3 regions of the Allorhizobium sp. Av2 genome follow, and region 1 is predicted to be linked to each of the others. Evidence: predicted binding sites of a transcription regulator. Region 1 holds the regulator's gene; each other region holds the start of a gene.
The links. Region 1 encodes PhoB, which activates phosphate uptake and scavenging genes when phosphate is short. Its sites were predicted from a motif close to TGTCATNNANCTGTCAT; they were not measured.
Positions count from the first base shown of each region.

Region 2: a site for PhoB is predicted at 4,381-4,397, ahead of FS819_RS15110 (DUF2794 domain-containing protein). Genes of this name have one in related genera too.
Region 3: a site for PhoB is predicted at 2,157-2,173, ahead of FS819_RS10960 (DUF1045 domain-containing protein). Genes of this name have one in related genera too.

Region 1 is NZ_CP192696.1:132,810-139,235, forward strand. It holds gene FS819_RS00655 (aspartate aminotransferase family protein) at 1-25, opposite strand, end outside; gene FS819_RS00660 (GcrA family cell cycle regulator) at 466-1,017, shown strand; gene phoB (phosphate regulon transcriptional regulator PhoB) at 1,122-1,805, opposite strand; gene phoU (phosphate signaling complex protein PhoU) at 2,166-2,873, opposite strand; gene pstB (phosphate ABC transporter ATP-binding protein PstB) at 2,917-3,732, opposite strand; gene pstA (phosphate ABC transporter permease PstA) at 3,830-5,167, opposite strand; gene pstC (phosphate ABC transporter permease subunit PstC) at 5,164-6,426, opposite strand, start outside.
Region 2 is NZ_CP192696.1:3,223,553-3,229,978, reverse strand. It holds gene acnA (aconitate hydratase AcnA) at 201-2,894, shown strand; gene FS819_RS15115 (DUF1223 domain-containing protein) at 3,301-4,089, shown strand; gene FS819_RS15110 (DUF2794 domain-containing protein) at 4,419-4,838, shown strand; gene FS819_RS15105 (GNAT family N-acetyltransferase) at 4,846-5,403, opposite strand; gene FS819_RS15100 (Bax inhibitor-1/YccA family protein) at 5,533-6,303, opposite strand.
Region 3 is NZ_CP192696.1:2,294,820-2,301,245, forward strand. It holds gene FS819_RS10950 (sensor domain-containing diguanylate cyclase) at 1-76, shown strand, start outside; gene puuE (allantoinase PuuE) at 182-1,102, opposite strand; gene FS819_RS10960 (DUF1045 domain-containing protein) at 1,184-1,891, opposite strand; gene FS819_RS10965 (NAD(P)/FAD-dependent oxidoreductase) at 2,294-3,547, opposite strand; gene mnmC2 (tRNA (5-methylaminomethyl-2-thiouridine)(34)-methyltransferase MnmC2) at 3,546-4,289, shown strand; gene FS819_RS10975 (PAS-domain containing protein) at 4,328-6,426, opposite strand, start outside.

The DNA.
Region 1 (6,426 bases):
ACAGCGGCGTTGATGTCTGAGCCATGACGGAAAATCCTTTCGAGCGGCTTTTTGAAGTCTGAACGATGTTGCATGCCAACCACCGAAAAACCGGTGGAAAAATCAAAAATGCCGCCTTTCGGCGGCATTTGCACTATTCCGGCTTCCGCCAGCGTTGTCAACAAAACATAGGGGCAAAGGTATTGCAACCGGATCGTACCGAGATGTTCTTGGAAACCCTCTTGATGAGATCGCATCGATAAAAAATCGGTGGATAGCAAGTTGGGGAAAAGCCTGAAATTCGATTCACGATGATTCGGCGACTCTTGTCACGGAGTCAGGCTCACACTAGGTTAATGACGAATTACTACACTGCATGCGGCGGAAACAGTCACCGACAACACGAGGAAAGTTGGGTTCCGGAACCTTCTGGGACATGGATGATGGATTCCGCGTCAAGCGCGTGCACCAGGCGGAGATTGCGGCATGAACTGGACGGACGAGCGAGTTGAAAGACTCACGAAATTATGGGCCGAAGGCCTGAGCGCAAGTCAGATTGCGACACAGCTTGGCGGCGTCAGCCGGAATGCCGTGATTGGCAAGGTGCATCGGTTGTGCCTTCCGGGCCGCGCCAAGGCAGGCGGTCCTACTGCCACGCCAGCGCGCACACCCAAGCGGCCAGCACCGTCCACGCCCCGCGCACCGAACTTTGCCGCACGCACGCCTTCGAGCGCGCCGCGTCCAGCCGCGCGCACTGCTGCGGCGACCGCGCTGAACGACGATCTCGACATGGATGTCACCGAGAACATGGCTGTCCTGCCGGTTCTCAACACCACCATCCTGCCAGCCTCGCGCCGTCTGTCGCTGACAGACCTCACCGAGCGGACCTGCAAATGGCCGGTTGGCGACCCGATGACCGATGAGTTTCACTTCTGCGGCTGCGATAGCCAGGATAATTCGCCCTATTGCAAATATCACGCGAAGCTCGCCTACCAGCCGGTAAACGAGCGGCGCCGGGCTGCCGCTAACGCCCGCTGATCTCTGCCCGTGATCTCCGATCGCATGTCATAAAAAAAGCGAGCCGCCCGGCTCGCTTTTTTCGTTCCACTGGGTTTTCGGTCCATAAAAACCGTGCAGCGATCTTATGCTTCCATCGAATAGCCGGCGCCGCGCACCGTGCGGATCACGTCCTGCATATTGGAAAAGTTGAGCGCCTTGCGCAGCCGTCCGACATGGACATCGACCGTGCGCTCGTCCACGTAAATGTCATGGCCCCAGACGCCATCCAGCAGTTGAGAGCGGGAAAACACCCGGCCGGGTGAGGTCATCAGGAATTCCAGCAGCCGGAATTCGGTCGGGCCGAGGCGCACTTCGCGGCTCTTGCGATGGACACGGTGGGTTTCGCGATCAAGCTCGATATCGCCGCAGCGCAGCAGGCTGGACAGAACTTCCGGCTTGGCGCGGCGCAGCATAGCCTTGACACGGGCCATCAGTTCCGGCGTCGAGAAAGGCTTGACGACATAGTCGTCGGCACCGGTGGCAAGTCCACGCACCCGCTCGCTCTCTTCGCCGCGCGCCGTCAGCATGATGATCGGCAGGCGCTCGGTATCGGGCCGCATCCGCAGGCGGCGACATAGCTCAATGCCGGAAACACCCGGCAACATCCAATCGAGGATCAGCAGATCCGGTACCCGTTCCTGCAGGCGAAGCTCGGCTTCGTCTCCCCGCAGAATGGTTTCGACCTCATAGCCTTCAGATTCCAGATTATAACGCAAAAGGACGCTCAGGGCTTCTTCGTCTTCAACGACGGCAATTTTCGGCAGCATTCGATCCCATACCTTCAATGAGAGAGTCTTCCCGCAAGCCCTTCCTTGTCCGCTCTGGCGAAAAAGAACATGGCAATACGAGAATTTCGATGTTTACAGCATGTTTGCGCTTTATGATGGCGCTCTACTGTGACTGGAAGGCTGGCCTGTCGCCACAGGTCGAACCTTCGGGTGAAGCCCCCACCCCATTTGGCGTCAGACGCTGAGCTGTCCGATGCCAATCTCCGTCATGGTTTCATACCGGCAGCCATAGACCATGGCTCCTGGTATGCTTTTCTCTGATATCTCAAGATCTTGACACCTTGAGATATCAGCATGTCAGTCAACGCGAGGATGAGTCACTATCCTCGCACTGTCATCTCAATCGGCGACCCCGAAAGCGGTCGTCGTATCGTCCTTCGGGCGCTCGCCTTCGGGCTGTGCGCCAGTGGCCATGTAATAGATGGTCTCGGCGATATTGGTGGCATGGTCGCCGATACGCTCGATATTCTTGGCGCAGAACAGCAGGTGCGTGCAGGTGGTGATGTTGCGCGGATCTTCCATCATATAGGTCAGCAATTCGCGAAACAGCGAGGTGTAGATCGCATCGATCTCCTCATCGCGGTCGCGGATCGACTTGGCCTTTTCCGCCGAGCGGGTGGTATAGACATCCAAGACTTCCTTGAGCTGGGTCATCGCCAGTTCCGAAAGATGCTCAATGCCACGGGCCAGCTTGCGCGGCACGCCAGTGCCCTGCACCGCCATCACCCGCTTGGCATTGTTTTTGCCGAGATCGCCGACACGCTCCAGATCCGAAGCGATCCTGAGCGCACCGATGATTTCGCGCAGATCGGCGGCCATGGGCTGACGTTTTGCAATGGTGACAATTGCCTTGTCACCCACTTCACGCTCGGCATTGTCCATGATCACGTCGTCGGAGATCACCTTCTGGGCGAGGGCGGCATCGGAATTGACCAGGGCGCGAACGGATTCACCCACCATTTGCTCGGCCAGACCACCCATTTCCGAAATGCGGCGCATCAGATATTTCAGTTCCTCGTCAAAGGCGGTGTAGATATGCGCTGTCATGTTCTGATCCTTTAAAAAGATGCATTTTCAATCAACCGTCGGATCAGCCGAACCGGCCCATGATATAGTCCTGGGTCCGCTGGTCGTCCGGGTTGGTGAACATCTTGTCGGTATCGTTTTCCTCGACCAGCTGGCCGAGATGGAACATCGCCGTGCGTTGGGACACGCGGGCGGCCTGCTGCATCGAATGCGTGACGATGACGATGGTGAAATTGGCCCGCAATTCGTGGATCAGCTCTTCCACCTTGGCCGTTGCAATCGGGTCCAGGGCCGAGCAGGGCTCGTCCATCAGGATGACTTCGGGGCTGACGGCAATGGCGCGGGCAATGCACAGACGTTGCTGCTGACCGCCGGACAGGCCCGTTCCCGGCTCCTGAAGGCGATCCTTTGCTTCGTTCCAAAGACCGGCGCGCTGAAGGCTCTTTTCAACGATCTGGTCCATGTCCGCCTTGTTGCGGGCCAGACCATGGATGCGCGGGCCGTAGGCAATGTTTTCGTAGATCGACTTGGGGAAAGGGTTCGGCTTCTGGAACACCATGCCGACGCGGGCGCGAAGTTCCACCACGTCGATGGACGGATCGTAGATATCCATATTATCGAGAGTGATGAGGCCGGTGACCCGGCAATGATCGATGGTGTCGTTCATGCGGTTCAATGTCCGCAAGAAAGTAGACTTGCCGCAACCCGAAGGACCGATCAGCGCCGTGACGGTATTTTCGCGGACATTCAGGTTCACGTCGAACAGGGCGCGTTTTTCGCCGTAGTAAACGGACACATCCTTGCCGACCATCTTGGTGTTCACTTCGGTCATCTTCTGATCCAAGGCCTTTTCAACTGCTGCTTCAGACATCATGTTCATGTTCTTAACCCTCCGGCCTGTCTTTTCGCAATCGCTTGACGTAGGCCCGATGAACTTTCCTGGACGTCATCGCCCAGGACCATGCTCCGGCTGGTTTCTACCACCGCCGCTCAAACCGCCTGCGCAGCAGGATGGCACCGACATTCATGATCAGCAGGAAGATCAGCAGAATGATAATGGCACCGGACGTCCGCTCTACGAAAGCGCGTTCAGCTTCATTGGCCCACATATAGATCTGTACCGGCAGTGCCGTCGACGGATCGAGCGGCGTGCCCGGATAATCCGCCACGAAAGCCACCATGCCGATCAGAAGCAGTGGCGCGGTCTCGCCCAGCGCATGGGCAAGGCCGATAATCGTGCCGGTCAACACGCCAGGCATGGCCAGCGGCAACACATGGTGGAAGACCGTCTGCATCTTGGACGCACCCAGACCCAGTGCCGCAGCGCGGATCGACGGAGGCACGGCTTTCAATGCTGCGCGGGTGGCGATGATGATCGTCGGCAGGGTCATCAGGGTGAGCACCAGTCCGCCGACCAGCGAGGCCGAGCGCGGCAGACCGGCAAAGTTGATGAACACCGCCAGGCCCAGTAGGCCGAAGACGATAGAGGGAACGGCTGCGAGATTGTTGATATTGACCTCGATCAGGTCGGTCCAACGGTTCTTCGGGGCAAATTCCTCAAGATAGATCGAGGTTGCCACGCCGATCGGCAGAGCCAGGATCAACACGGTCAGCATCATATAGGCAGTACCGATCAAGGCCACGCCAACGCCTGCGGCTTCCGGGCGGCTGGATGCGCCGTTGACGAAAATACCGGTATTGAAGGACTTGGCCAACGCGCCGCTTTCAGCCAGCGCATTCATCCAGCCGATCTGCTGGTCGGAAATCTTTCGGCTGCTTTCATCGACCGTCAGGTCGAATTGTCCTTTGAAGGCCGTGTCGACCGTGGCACTGGCCAGGACCGAGACCGGAACCGTCTTGCCGATGATCGATGGATCGGCAACAACCATGTTGCGCAATTGGACGCGGACATTGTCGGAGACCATCTCGGTCAATTGCTTCATTGCCGGACGATTGGATGTATCGATCTTAAGTTTTGCTGCCAACGCATTGCGCACCAGAACCGGATAATTGGCCGCAACCAAAACATCGGGGTTGGTAGCGCGCTGGTTGCTCGGATCGATCAGCTTTTCGCTGAACTCAACCGGCACGGTGATCGTTGTCTGCAAGAAGGCCGTGTAGCCTTTGGAAACCACGGAAGTGAGCAGCAGCAGCAAGAACAGCAAACCGAAGCTGATGGCGACAATGCCATAGGCCCGGAAACGGCGCTCGGCGGCATAGCGGCGCTTGATGCCGATGTCCCGACGAGGGCGTGATACAGGGGCAAGGGCGCCAGCGCCGTGGCCTGCCGCAGCGGGGGAGAGGGTCTCGCTCATTCGTACTGCTCCCGGTATTTGCGCACGATGTAAAGCGCATAGATATTAAGGCAAAGCGTGATGGCAAACAGGGTGATACCCAGGGCGAAGGCCACCAGCGTTTGCGGCGAGGTGAATTCAAGGTCGCCGGTCAACTGGTTGACGATCTTGACGGTGACCGTTGTCATCGGCTCGAAAGGATTAAGCTGGATACGTGCTGCAACGCCTGCGGCCAGCACCACGATCATGGTTTCGCCGATGGCGCGCGAGGCCGTCATCAGCAAGGCGCCGACAATGCCGGGAAGAGCGGCTGGCAGGATCACCCGCTTGACTGTTTCCGACCGTGTGGCACCCAGACCGAGTGAACCGTCGCGAAGCGAGCGCGGCACGGCGGTGATGATGTCGTCTGACAGGGAGGAGACGTAAGGGATCAACATGATCCCCATGACGAAGCCTGCCGTCAGAACGCTTTGTGCCTGAATGAAGCTGGCGAAATCGCCGGTGGCGATGCCATTGATCTTGGCGGAGATATCACGCAGGAACGGACCGACCGAGGTCAGCGCGAAGAAGCCGTAGACGATGGTCGGAATGCCCGCCAGCACTTCCAGCAGCGGCTTGGTGATGGCGCGCAACCGTGGCGAGGCATATTCGGCCATGTAGATGGCAGCAAACAGACCGACGGGTACGGCAAACAGCATGGCGACAATGCCGATATAGAGCGTGCCGAGCAGAAGCGGTATCAATCCGAACTGGCCGCCGGTATCTGTGGCGCCAGCGGCAGCAAACCGGGGATCCCAGACCGTCCCGAAGAAGAACCGCCAGGCCGGAACCTCCCGGAAGAAGTGGGTGGCTTCCGTCAGCATCGACATGATGATGCCGACTGTCGTCAAGATGGCGATGGAAGAGCAGATGACCAAGGCCGCCTGAATGGCTTGCTCCACCCGGTTGCGGGCGCGAAAGCGTGGCGCGATCAACCGAAGCCCGAACAGGGCGCCTGCGAGCGAGGTGGCGATTACCACGATGGTCAGCGCCAGATCGTTGATGGCGCGCATGCCGTTCAAGGCCTCCGCCGCCACGATCATGTAGGGCTCAGGCTCGCCGGCCAGCGGTACGCCTTGTTCGGCCAGCATTGTGCGGGCAGTCGTGGCATCTGCGCTTTTCAACTTGGCCAATTGGTCGTCGTCAAGGCTCTTCAGGCCGCGAGCGATCGCACCGATGGTGCCGTAATTGAGGTTCTGGGTAGCTCCGGCCTGTGCTTTGACCGCATCGGGCATCGCATC
Region 2 (6,426 bases), 770 kb from region 1:
AGTTCTTGGAAATTCTCTATAAGACCTGCAACCACGCCAGCGACCGGCGTGTCCATCATCCTAGCGCCGAACTTGAATGTTGCGTAAAGCGATTTTCACGGGCGGACAGCGGAAATGGTCGCACCCGCATCCTGATGTGCATGTAGTGCATAGGCGTCCGCACGTATGTGTTGGCTATCAGTATCAGCGGGGTTCTATCCGTGTCCAAATCGCTTGACAGTTTCAATTGCCGGTCGACGCTTTCCGTCGATGGCAAGGATTATGTCTATTACAGTATCCCCAAGGCCGAGGCCAATGGCCTGACCGGCGTTTCCAAGCTGCCCTATTCCATGAAGGTGCTGCTGGAAAACCTGCTGCGCAACGAAGACGGCCGCTCCGTCACCAAGGCCGACATTGAAAACGTCGCCGCCTGGCTGGTTGACAAGGGTACGGCTGAAAACGAAATCGCCTATCGTCCGGCCCGCGTGCTGATGCAGGACTTCACCGGCGTTCCCGCCGTGGTCGATCTGGCTGCCATGCGCGATGCCATGGTGTCGCTGGGCGGCGATCCGGAAAAGATCAACCCGCTGGTTCCCGTTGACCTCGTCATCGACCACTCGGTCATCGTCGATGAGTTCGGCACGCCAACCGCTTTCGCCCGCAACGTTGAGTTGGAATATGAGCGCAACGGCGAGCGTTACCGCTTCCTCAAGTGGGGCCAGCAGGCGTTCAAGAATTTCCGCGTTGTTCCTCCTGGTACCGGCATCTGTCACCAGGTCAATCTCGAATATCTCGGCCAGACCGTCTGGACCAAGGACGAAGACGGCGAAACCACCGCTTATCCCGATACCTGCGTTGGCACCGACAGCCACACGACCATGATCAATGGTCTGGGCGTTCTGGGCTGGGGCGTGGGCGGTATCGAAGCTGAAGCGGCCATGCTTGGCCAGCCGGTTTCCATGCTTCTGCCTGAAGTCATCGGCTTCAAGCTGACTGGCAAGGTCAAGGAAGGCGTCACCGCCACCGACCTCGTGCTGACTGTCGTGCAGATGCTGCGCAAGAAGGGCGTTGTCTCCAAGTTCGTTGAATTCTATGGCCCCGGCCTGGATTCTATGTCGCTGGCCGACCGTGCCACCATCGGCAATATGGGTCCGGAATATGGCGCGACCTGCGGCTTCTTCCCGGTCGATGGCGAAACCATCAACTACCTCACCATGTCTGGCCGCACCAAGGACCGGATTGCACTGGTCGAAGCCTATTCCAAGGCGCAGGGCATGTGGCGCGATGGCGACGGCTCGGATCTGGTCTTCACCGACACGCTTGAACTCGAACTCAGCGATGTTGTGCCGTCCATGGCCGGTCCAAAGCGTCCGGAAGGCCGTTTGGCGCTGGAAACCATTGCACCAAACTTCGCAACCGCTCTGGAAGGCGATTACAAGAAGCCCGGCCAGCTGACTAACCGTTACGCGGTTGAAGGCACCGACTTCGACCTCGGCCATGGCGATGTGGCGATTGCCGCCATCACCTCCTGCACCAACACCTCCAACCCGAGCGTGTTGATTGCCGCTGGCCTGCTGGCCCGCAATGCTGTTGCCAAGGGTCTGAAGTCCAAGCCTTGGGTCAAGACCTCGCTGGCACCGGGAAGCCAAGTTGTTGGCGAATACCTGTCCAAGTCCGGCTTGCAGGTTTCTCTGGATGCACTCGGCTTCAACCTCGTTGGTTTCGGCTGCACCACTTGCATCGGTAACTCTGGCCCGCTGCCAGCGCCGATCTCCAAGACCATCAACGACAAGGGCCTGATCACCGCTGGCGTATTGTCGGGCAACCGTAACTTTGAAGGCCGTATCTCGCCGGACGTTCAGGCCAACTATCTGGCATCTCCGCCGCTGGTTGTTGCTTACGCGCTGGCCGGTTCGGTTCAGAAGGACCTGACCACCGAGCCTCTGGGCGAAGATCAGGACGGCAATCCCGTGTTCCTTCGGGATATCTGGCCGACCTCCAAGGAAATCCAGGAATTCATCCTGAAATACGTCACGCGCGAGCTGTATGAAAGCAAGTATGCGGACGTGTTCAAGGGTGATGAAAACTGGCAGGCCGTGCAGATCCCTGCTGGCCAGACCTATGCCTGGGACGACAACTCGACCTATGTGCAGAACCCGCCTTACTTCGTGGGTATGGGCAAGAGCGGCTCTGGTCTCAAGAACATCACCAATGCGCGCGTCCTTGGTCTGTTTGGCGACAAGATCACCACCGACCATATCTCGCCGGCTGGCTCCATCAAGGCGGCGTCGCCGGCTGGCGCCTATCTGCTGGACCATGGCGTTGGCGTGGCGGACTTCAACCAGTACGGCACCCGTCGCGGCAATCACGAAGTGATGATGCGCGGTACCTTCGCCAATATCCGCATCCGTAACCACATGCTCGGCCCGAACGGCAAGGAAGGTGGCTACACCATCCATTATCCGTCCAAGGAAGAGATGTCGATTTACGATGCGGCCATGCAGTACAAGGCCGAGGGCGTTCCGCTGGTGATCTTTGCAGGCGTCGAATACGGCAACGGTTCCTCGCGTGACTGGGCTGCCAAGGGCACCAACCTGCTCGGCGTGCGCGCCGTGATCGCCCAGTCGTTCGAGCGTATCCACCGCTCCAACCTGGTCGGCATGGGTATCGTACCTTTCTGCTTCGAGGACGGCACCACTTGGGCCAGCCTCAACCTGAAGGGCGACGAAACCGTGACGATCGAAGGCCTCGAAGGCGAGATCAAGCCACGCGAGAAGAAGATCGCCAAGATCACCTATGCCGATGGCACAGTGAAGGATCTGCCGCTGATCTGCCGCATCGATACGCTTGACGAAGTGACCTACGTGAACAACGGTGGCATCTTGCAGACCGTTCTGCGCGATCTGGCCGCTTAATCCGGTCGATTCCTATTGAAAATAACAGCCGCCGGCGCAAATGCCGGCGGCTTTTTTGTTTTCTCTTCGCTTCAAGGTTGCTCTCACCCCAACGTGACTTGGTGTTGAAGTAGGTCCTGTTTATCCTCTCAATCCATGAGCAGACAGATCAGCGGTGTGGCGATGCTTAAGACCAGGTTCATGTGACCGGTTTAAACTGCTTTGACATGTTCATGCAGTATGGACAGCGTAAGCCGGGCCGGCTGCAAGGACTTGCTGCAAAGGGGCGGCGGAACCGAGCAGCATCGGGTTAGCGGCTCTAGACGCTTGGACTGCGATCATCGGCGCGATGCCGTGCTATTGTGGCCGGGCTTTAAGAGTTGAATAAAGGGGAGGGTTGAAAAATGGGGCAGTATCGGTGGTTTCGATGAAGGTTACGGCAATCCCTGGAAAAGGCCTCCTTATGGCCCTGATGATGTGCCTGGCAGGGGCCTCAACCGTCAAGGCTGAGGACGCGCGTTTGCCAAAGGGGGTTGTCGAGCTTTTTACGTCGCAGGGCTGCGTGTCCTGCCCACCCGCCGACCGTGCTTTTGAAGCGCTCGCCAAACAGCCTGACGTGATCGCACTGGCCTACCATGTCGATTACTGGAACTACCGCGGTTGGACCGATACGCTCGGGTCCCCTGGCAATACCGCCCGCCAATATGCTTATGCGCGAAGCTTTGGTAGGAGCGGTGTCTATACGCCCCAGGCTGTGGTCAATGGCACGATGCAGATGAAGGGCACCGATGCGACGACGCTTTCGGGAAAACTGGATGGGCTGCGGGCCAGTGGCAATGGCCTGTCGGTCAAGGTCGATGCAGCCATCCAAGGCGACGCACTGTCGGTGTCGATCGGGAGTGGGCAAGGCCGCGCCGATGTGGTCGTCGTCTATTTCAAGCGTCGAAAAGATGTCGAGGTTCTAAAGGGTGAAAACAAGGGTCAGCGCATGACCTATTGGAACAGCGTCAGCGACATCCAATCTGTTGGCATGTGGCATGGCGATAGTTTGAAACTGACCCTGCCATCCAAGGTCCTGCGCAGCAATGATTGTGATGGATTTGCAGTCTTGCTTCAGTCTTCGACGCAAAATGGAGAGCCTGGCCGTATCGTCGGGGCAGCGATGGTAATGGCTCAATCCGCAGGAAATGAGAGCGCTAAGCAACTCAATCCATGATCGGCAGACAATCCGCACGCATAGGATCACATGTGTCACATGCAATCCTGTGGCTTCAGCGGGTCCGGCCGGGAACATTGGGGGGCTGGGGGTAAGGGGTCAATGCGCCAGACCGGACCCTTGACGCTGACGCGTCAACTGAAGACGGTGCAATCTCGTCTGCAATTGGGGCGCTGTTTTGACCGAAATACGGCGAAGGAAAAAAACCTTCCGAAATGGTGCAGGTTGAGCTTTTTGGCGCAAACGGCTTACGCAGTTACGCTCTTGCAATTTGATGCCTGTCAGGCAAACTGTCACCGGCTTGTCATGAAAAGCACGAAGGAGCCCCAATGACCGATCAGCCGGATTTACCTCGTGAAGTCCCGCCCGTCACTCCTGAAACTGGCCAGCGCCCTGGCAACAGATCTTCTCCCGTGGTGGATCTTAGGGATTACAAGCAGAATCTCGATCCGCTGCCGGTCACTTTTCATCGTACGGAATTGGACGCGATCTTATGGGTCTATGGCCGAATGGTCGGGGAAGGCGAGTGGCGCGATTACGCGCTCGACCATCTGAAAGACAAGGCGGTGTTTTCCGTTTTCAAGCGCTCTGGTGAAATGCCCCTGTATCGGATCGAGAAAAATCCGAAGCTTGCGGCAAAGCAGGGGGCTTTTTCGGTGGTCAATACCCACGGAATGATTTTGAAACGTGGGCATGACCTGCGTCAGGTGCTGAAAGTGTTCGACAAAGTTTTGAAACTGGTCGAGTAGAGCGTCCTCACCCTTTGAACAGGCTGCCGGGATAGGTTTTTTCGTCGGGCAGGGTTTGGTTACCCTCGCCAAGCGCGCGTTGCATGAAAACGGTGTCGAGCCAGGTTCCGTGTTTGAAGCCGGAGCCATCGATACCTCCGGCATGGTAAAATCCCAGACTGCGGTGGACGCCGATCGAGGCGGGATTAGCGCCGCCGATCACGGCGATCATCTGCCGGAAACCCAGTGCCGTGCATTGCGCCACAAGATCGGCCAACAGCGCCTTGCCGATCCCCTTGCCCTGGGCTGCCTCTGCCAGATAAATCGAATCCTCCACCAGAAAGCGATAGGCGGGTCGAGTGCGAAAGGCCGAGGCATAGGCATAGCCGAGCAGGCTGCCGTCACCATCCTCCGCGACGATATAGGGATAGGATTGAGAGGTAATCGTTTCCATCCGGTGCGCCATCTCAGCCTCGTCGGGTGGCGTGATTTCATAGCTTGCCTTTCCGGTCAGAATGGCATGCCTGTAAATCTTGGTGATGCGGGGGATGTCGGCTGGGGTGGCTGCGCGGATTTGCACGGGCATGGGACTTTCTACGCTGAGAAACAGTGTAGATTCCCGTCTTGCATAGCCAGACGCTTCCGGCAAGACGGCGCATGAAAAAGGGCGACCCGAAGGCCGCCCTAATGTGATCCTGTTGCTGGTATCCGCCGGTTAGCGACGGTCGCCCATGAAGCGCAGCATGAACAGGAACAGGTTGATGAAGTCGAGGTAAAGGGTCAGCGCACCCAGGATAGCCTTGCGGCCAGCCGTATCGGCACCATCCTGCTCGAAATACATTTCCTTGATCTTCTGCGTGTCGTAGGCGGTCAGGCCTGCGAAGATAACGACGCCGATAGCCGAAACAGCAAAGGCGAGCGCCGAGGACTGCAGGAAGATGTTGACCAGCGAAGCGATGATCAGGCCGAACAGGCCCATGATCAGGAACGAACCCATCGCGCTCAGGCTACGCTTGGTGGTGTAGCCATACAGCGACAGGGCGCCGAACGAAGCAGCCGTGACGAAGAAGGTCTGCACCACGCTCTGGCCGGTATAGATCAGCAGGATAGACGACAGCGACAGGCCGACCAGACCGGCATAGACCAGGAAGGTGGTGCGGGCCGCCGATACGCTCATCGACTGGATCTTGAAGCTCAGGAAAAATACCAGACCGATAGGAGCCAGCATGATCACCCACTTCAGCGGGCTACCGTAAATGGCAGCGCCAAGGCTGGTGAGCAAAATGCCGTTGCCGAACTGTCCGACGGCCTGCGATGGGTCGGTCGTGGTGGCAAGCATGGCGATCACGTAAGCCGCAACGCCGGTAATCGCCAGTCCAAGACCCATCAGGTTATAGACCTTCAGCATGTAGCTGCGCAGGCCTTGGTCGATCATCTCGGCCGAACCTACCCCAGTACGCGCCTGATAATTGCGAAAATCAGACATGGTTTCCTCTCATTAAGCCCCGGATTGTTCACGGTGCGGGACAGTGTCCCAAGCGCCGCTGCGGGGCTCCAGCATGCGTAGCGTCAATATGGGAGCAATAACGCTATAGAACAAGGGCTTTTG
Region 3 (6,426 bases), 1.7 Mb from region 1:
CCTCTACACAGCTAAAAATTCCGGTCGCAATAAAGTCGTCTCTTTTGATGAGAATTTGTCAGTCGCGGCGGCCTGAGGCCGTCGCTACTCATTTTCAATATCTCGAGCCTCTGATGTATGTGAGGTATTCACGTCGGGGATGCGTGAGCATCTTCCATGGCTGTTTCGGTTATTTTCCCTACTACCATTCAGGCTTGTGATGGGCGTGCCAGTGCTTGGCAATATCAAGGCGGGTCGGCGTCCAGACCTTGTCATGGGACAGCACGTAATCCAGAAAGCGCTTTAGCGCGGCGGCCCGGCCCGGGCGGCCAACCAACCGGCAATGCAGGCCGACGGACATCATTTTCGGCGCGCCCTCTGCGCCTTCCTGATAGAGCGTGTCGAAGGCATCCTTCAGATAGGTGAAAAACTGGTCGCCGGAGTTGAAGCCCTGCGGCGTGGCAAACCGCATGTCGTTGGTTTCCAGCGTATAGGGAATGATCAGAAACGGTTTACCGTTAAGATCCGGCACCCAGAAAGGCAGGTCATCGGAATAATTGTCGGAGGAATAGAGAAAACCGCCCTCCTCCATCACCAGCCGCAGCGTGTTGTCGGAAGGCTTGCCCTGATACATGCCATAGGGCCGCTCCCCCGTCACCTCGGTATGCAGGCGCACGGCGTCCAGAATATGCTGACGCTCAACCTCCTCGGGGAAATCCTTATATTCCAACCAGCGATAGCCATGGCTGGCGATTTCCCAGCCCGCCTCTTTCATCGCCACTACCGCGTCCGGGTTGCGGGCCATGGCCAGCGTGACGCCATAGACCGTCACCGGTATATTGAGGGCCGTGAACATCCGATGCAGACGCCAGAAGCCAGCACGAGACCCGTATTCATAGATGGATTCCATGTTCAGGTTGCGCTGACCGGGCCATGCCGCCGCACCAACGATTTCCGACAGCAGATTTTCGGAGGCCGGGTCGCCGTCGAGGATACAGCTTTCGCCCCCCTCCTCATAATTGATGACGAACTGTACCGCCACACGCGCTTCTCCCGGCCAGCGGGGATCGGGGGTATGGCGACCATAGCCGATGAGATCGCGGGGGTAAGTTTCAGTCTTCATAGCTGCTACCTTCTGGTCTTGTGACAAGAAACGGTAAGCAACCCTGCCCTTTTTGTCGAGAGGGCATACAGCATCGTGAGATCAGGCGATCTTGCGCGCCGAGACCCGCCCCATCGGATGCAGCGAATGCACCACCAGTGGTGCTCCGGGCTCACGCTCGATAAACAGCGCCAGATTGGCAAACACGACAGGGTTTTGCAGCAGCGGCGCGAAATAGTGAGTCGCCGCCTGATGAAGGCGATCGCGGTGGCTGAGCGGCAACGGCCCGGTCAGGGGCATGTAGAAACGATATTCGTCCAGCACATGCGGATCGCCCCAGCGGTAGAGATTGGCAAATTGCGGCGCGCTGAGACGTTCGGGCGCCATGCGCTCAATTTCGGCATCACTGAGCGGCGCGCGGAACCGGTCGAAATTCTGCACCACCAGCGCCGCCACCCGATCCAGCTGGTTGGACGGATAGGTTAAAGTCAGACCGCAAAAATCACCGAGCTTTGCCACTTCCAGTCCCGGCAGCGTGAAAGGCTCGACAATACCGGCAAAATGCATCAACTCACGCAACAACTGGGCTTCACTGACCTCCGGATGCAGCGCGAATGGCGCTTTCAGGCAGCCATGGAACCCATTTCGACGCGGCAAGGCCGTATGAAAGGCAATCTCGTGCAGGCCAAGACCTGCCAGTCCCGGATGTTCGACCGGTTCATCGGAATAGACATTGCGTCCCAGCCAGCTGGCGGCTGCAAGCGACAGCGGGTCACGCGCAGAGGGTGTATAGCAAATCGAATATCGCATGCGGGTGGCCTCCGGCAGCGACGGGCGTCTGCAAAGACGCGCCAGGAGCGCTGCAAATCTTCTTAAGTTCTGCATTACGGCATGCTGGACCAAACTGATCCTGTCGCACACACCCTTGGCCCCAATGGATTTGTGGATTTATGCAACACATTCAAATCGATACAACGCCGTGCCTGCATTCTGCCAAACGCATGGCGCTGTCATGCAAAACAATCGAATCGACCATGACCGATAGCCCGCATGAGCAGTCAGATAGGGGATTTGCATGACACTATGACGAAAGTGACCGAGCATCAGGTTCACTTTTTACGCGAGATCACAGGAGGGTGATGAGAAGCGACCTCGCACGACGCAAGGCTCGACGCTTGAAATATTTATTAAGAGAATATTAAGGCCGGTTTATCAACCGACCGGGTTTTCCAACGGCGGTTCCACGGTTTTATCAGGGACACGGGAGGCGATCTGCAGATGATGGGCAAGCGTAAAACCATCCGGCATATCAAGCTCTGCACCGAAAATCAGCCGTAACGCCTGCTGCGCCAGGCTATGCGCCAGCCCGAAGCTGATCTTGAAACCGCCAGTCAGTGCAATCAGCCTGGGATGATCGGGATGCGGTCCAACCATGGGATCGCGGTCTATCGACTTGGGCCGCAGCCCCGCCCAGCGCTCCACCACCGGGGCGTCGCCCAGCATCGGCACCAGCCTGCGGGCCTTGGCAATCAGGGTTTCCAGCAGGTCATCAGTGGTCAAGGGCGCATCCCAGCGGTTTTCGCTGGTGCTGCCAATCGCCACATGCCCACCCTCATGTGGCACGGCATAAATGCCGTCCAGATAGACCAGCGGCAGCGCAGGATCGACATCGGCCTTCAGCAATGCCGCCTGCCCCTTGACCGCCATGCCGAGCGGCAGCACACCGGTCGGGCTGAAACCATCCAGCAGTGGAAAACTCCCGACGCCAGCTGAAACGATCACATGGCCGAAGGCAATCCGGCTTGTATCCGACAATTCAGCCCATTGCCGAGCCGGATCGATGGCACTGACTGCCGAACCCTCGATGATCCGGCAGCGCGGCGATGCAACAAGGGCCGCCTTCAGCGCCGCCGTCAAGCCGCGCGGCGACACCCGCGCCGCCAGCGTGTCATGCACCAGACCGGCTTGCGTGACAGAACTATCCGGCCAGCCATCACCAGCCGGGGAGTTGTCGATAACCTTCCAGGCAAATTGCCGATCTGCGGTTTTCCAGGCGGTTTCGGCGTCTTTTTCGTGCCGCTTGGCAATCACCCGCAGATGCGGCTTTGGCAAGGGCATCAGCCGCCCGGACCGGCGATAGCCCACAGCAATCCCTGTTTCCGTCTCAAGCCGCAATGCTTCTGTTTCCAGTGCCAGCAGCGCATCGAACTGAAACTGCTTCTTGCGATCCCATTTGTCCGGCATATAGGGCATGAGTGCGCCCAGCAGCCCGCCACTGGCGCCACCGGCCACCCGACCGCCATCGACCAGAACCACATTCAGCCCGGCCAGAACCGCAAAGCGCGCCGCCCACAGGCCCATGATGCCGCCGCCGACCACCAGAAGATCTGCCGCGAGGGTATTGGACGCGCCTTTGAGGGACAAGTGTTGACCGGAGACCGAAGCCGTCCTATCGCCTGTCTTCATGACCCACTCCACTTCCAATCCCGATCCGATGCCTGACGCCGAAACGGCTGACACCCAGCCGCTGAGCTGGCAGGACGGCGATATGCCCTATTCCACCGCGTTTGGCGACCATTTTTACTGCCAGACCGATGGCCGCCTGGAATGCGGCCATGTTTTCCTCGCGGGCAATGAATTGCCGCAGCGCTGGATCAACGCATCTTCGTTCCGCATCGGCGAACTGGGTTTCGGCACCGGGCTAAACGCCATGGAAACCTGGCGCCAGTGGCAGGCAACGCGCATGCCGAGCGGACATCTGACCTTCATATCCTTTGAGCTTTATCCGATGGCGCGCGCCGATATCGACCGCGCCCTGTCGCGCTGGCCGCAAATCGATGCAGAGCGGCAAGGCTTGCTGGCGCTGTGGCCGGATGAGCCCCAAGGTCAAGTCCAGCTCGACCTCGACGCCCAGACCCGGTTGATCGTGGTTTGCGGCGACGCGCTGGCCTCGCTGCAAGCCTGGAGCGACCCCTTCGACGCCTGGTATCTCGATGGCTTTGCCCCGTCCCGCAACAGCGCCATGTGGTCGCTGGATCTGATGACCCGGCTCTATCAGCTGACATCATCCGGTGGCCGCTTCGCCACCTATGCCGCTGCCGGTTTCGTACGCCGCAACCTGATCGAGGCGGGCTTTACCGTGGAGCGACGCCCGGGCTTTGCCGGCAAACGGGAAATGCTATGCGGGTCGAAGACCGAGCCGTCATGATTTCAGATACGCTGTCATCGACCGGATCGGTCCCACGGTCACAATGCCGTCTGCCTCGCACCGAGGTCCTCTGCCAGGGCCTGTGGCTGCGTCACCGCTGCGGCCCCCCCTAACCAATAGGCAATGCAGTCCTGGAGACGGTCGGGACTGACAGGCTTGAGGACGAGATCATCAAGACCGGCTTTATGGCAGGCCGCCTTGTCATAGGTGGAAAGATCTCCCGCAAGACCAATCAGCACGGTCGGCGCGGTCTGTGGCTGCTGGCTTTCCTCGGCACGGATCTGCCTGACCATATCAAGCACCCGTGCCCGGTCCTCAACGAGATCGATCAGCATCATCCCCGGCTGCCATTGGCGCCAGAGGGTCAGCGCCTCGCTTTCCCCCTCCACGCAGGCATGGCCCACACCCAGCGCCTGCAAGGCTTGATGGAAAAAATGACGCTCCGCTTCACCAGCATCCAGCACCAGCAGATCGATCTGCTCTTGCTGTATCACGCCCGACGGCATCAAGTCCGATTGCTCTTCCTCCGAGATCAGGGGCGCCTCAGCCTCCGGTTCCGCCCTCAGCGCGGAGACAGCGCCGCGCCGCGTTCCGCGCAACACGTCGATGACAACATTGCGCAGCAGGTTTTCACCCACCGGCTTGGTAAGCTGCGCCTGAATATTCAGCCCATCGGCCATTCTGTCGAGATTGAAGGGGGCATCCGCTGCCAGCAGGATGATCGACAGCGAATCGAACCGTCGGTCACCGCGGATCTTGCGCACCAGATCCAGCCCGCCGCCGCTGCGCCGGCAGCAATCGATCACAACCACCTCAATCGGGCTATTCTGGCTCTCGGCCTGTTCCAGCACGGCCAGCGCCAGCGCCGGATCGTTAACCGCCACGCCATCGAAGCCCCAACGGCAAAGCTGGTCATTAAGAATGCCGCAGCTGATATCATTGCTTTCGAAACCCAAGACCCGGGCACCGCGCAGATGAAAGCCGGCAAGGCTCGGTAGTTTTTCAGCCGCCATTGCAAAGGGCAGATTGACAGTCACGGTGGCACCTCGACCGGGTGCGCTTTCCACCCCGATCGTCCCGCCAAACAGATCGACAAGCCCACCGGCAATCGAAAATCCTAGACCCGCCCCATCCCGGTGATGCAAAGCCCCGTCATTCATCTGGGAAAATTTGGTAAAGGCCATCAGGCATTGCTCCGGCGTCATGCCATGGCCGGTATCCTCGATCCGCAGAACCAGCCATGCACGGGCGCGGTCACTCACCTCGGCATTCGTTTCAGAAATAGGATCTCCGTGGCTTTGGAGCGGGACGTCCAGATCCGGCTCTTCCTGGCGCAAACCGAGATCGACCAGCACATGGCCTCTGTCGGTGGCGCGGATTGCCTCCCCCAAAAGATTGGTGAGAATCTGGCGGAACCGACCCGCATCGCCCGCCAGCATATGGGTCAGCCTGCCCTGACCGCGCACCAGGATATCCACATCCTTTTCCGCGGCACGCCCGGCCATCAAGGTCACCACATCCTCCACCGCCGCCAGCGGATCGAAGGGGGCCGAGCGCAAGGACAGGCTACCGTCATCGATCTTCGAGAAATCGATGATGTCATTGATGATGGTCAGCAGCGAGCGCCCGGATTTGACGATCACATCGACAAAGGTCTTTTGCCGGGCATCAAGATTGGAAGACAGCAGCAATTCCGTCATACCCAGCACGCCGCTCATCGGCGTGCGGATCTCATGGCTCATATTGGCCAGAAACCGCGATTTGGCCTTATCCGCCGCCTCGGCCTGCGCCGCAAGCGTGGTCAGTTCCGCCTCACGCTGCTTGGCCTCGCTGGCATCGCTGATCACGAACAGCCAGCGGTCCTCGGCGCTGACAATCGCCTCGATACTGCGCCAGGCACCATCGCGCCGTTGCACCACGACGCTGGCGGAGGTGTCAGCGGACATCCTTGATCGCATCCGGTCGAGGAACCCCTTTGGATTTTCGCCGAAATCGCCCCGTTCGGCGCAGTAATCGAAAAGCTGGCGCCAATCCGCCCCTGTGCGCACCAGATGCGGCGACACGTTCAATATTTCCGCCAATTTATCGTTGCGGTAAAGGATACGGTCCGTCTGGATGACACACAGCCCCTGCGCCA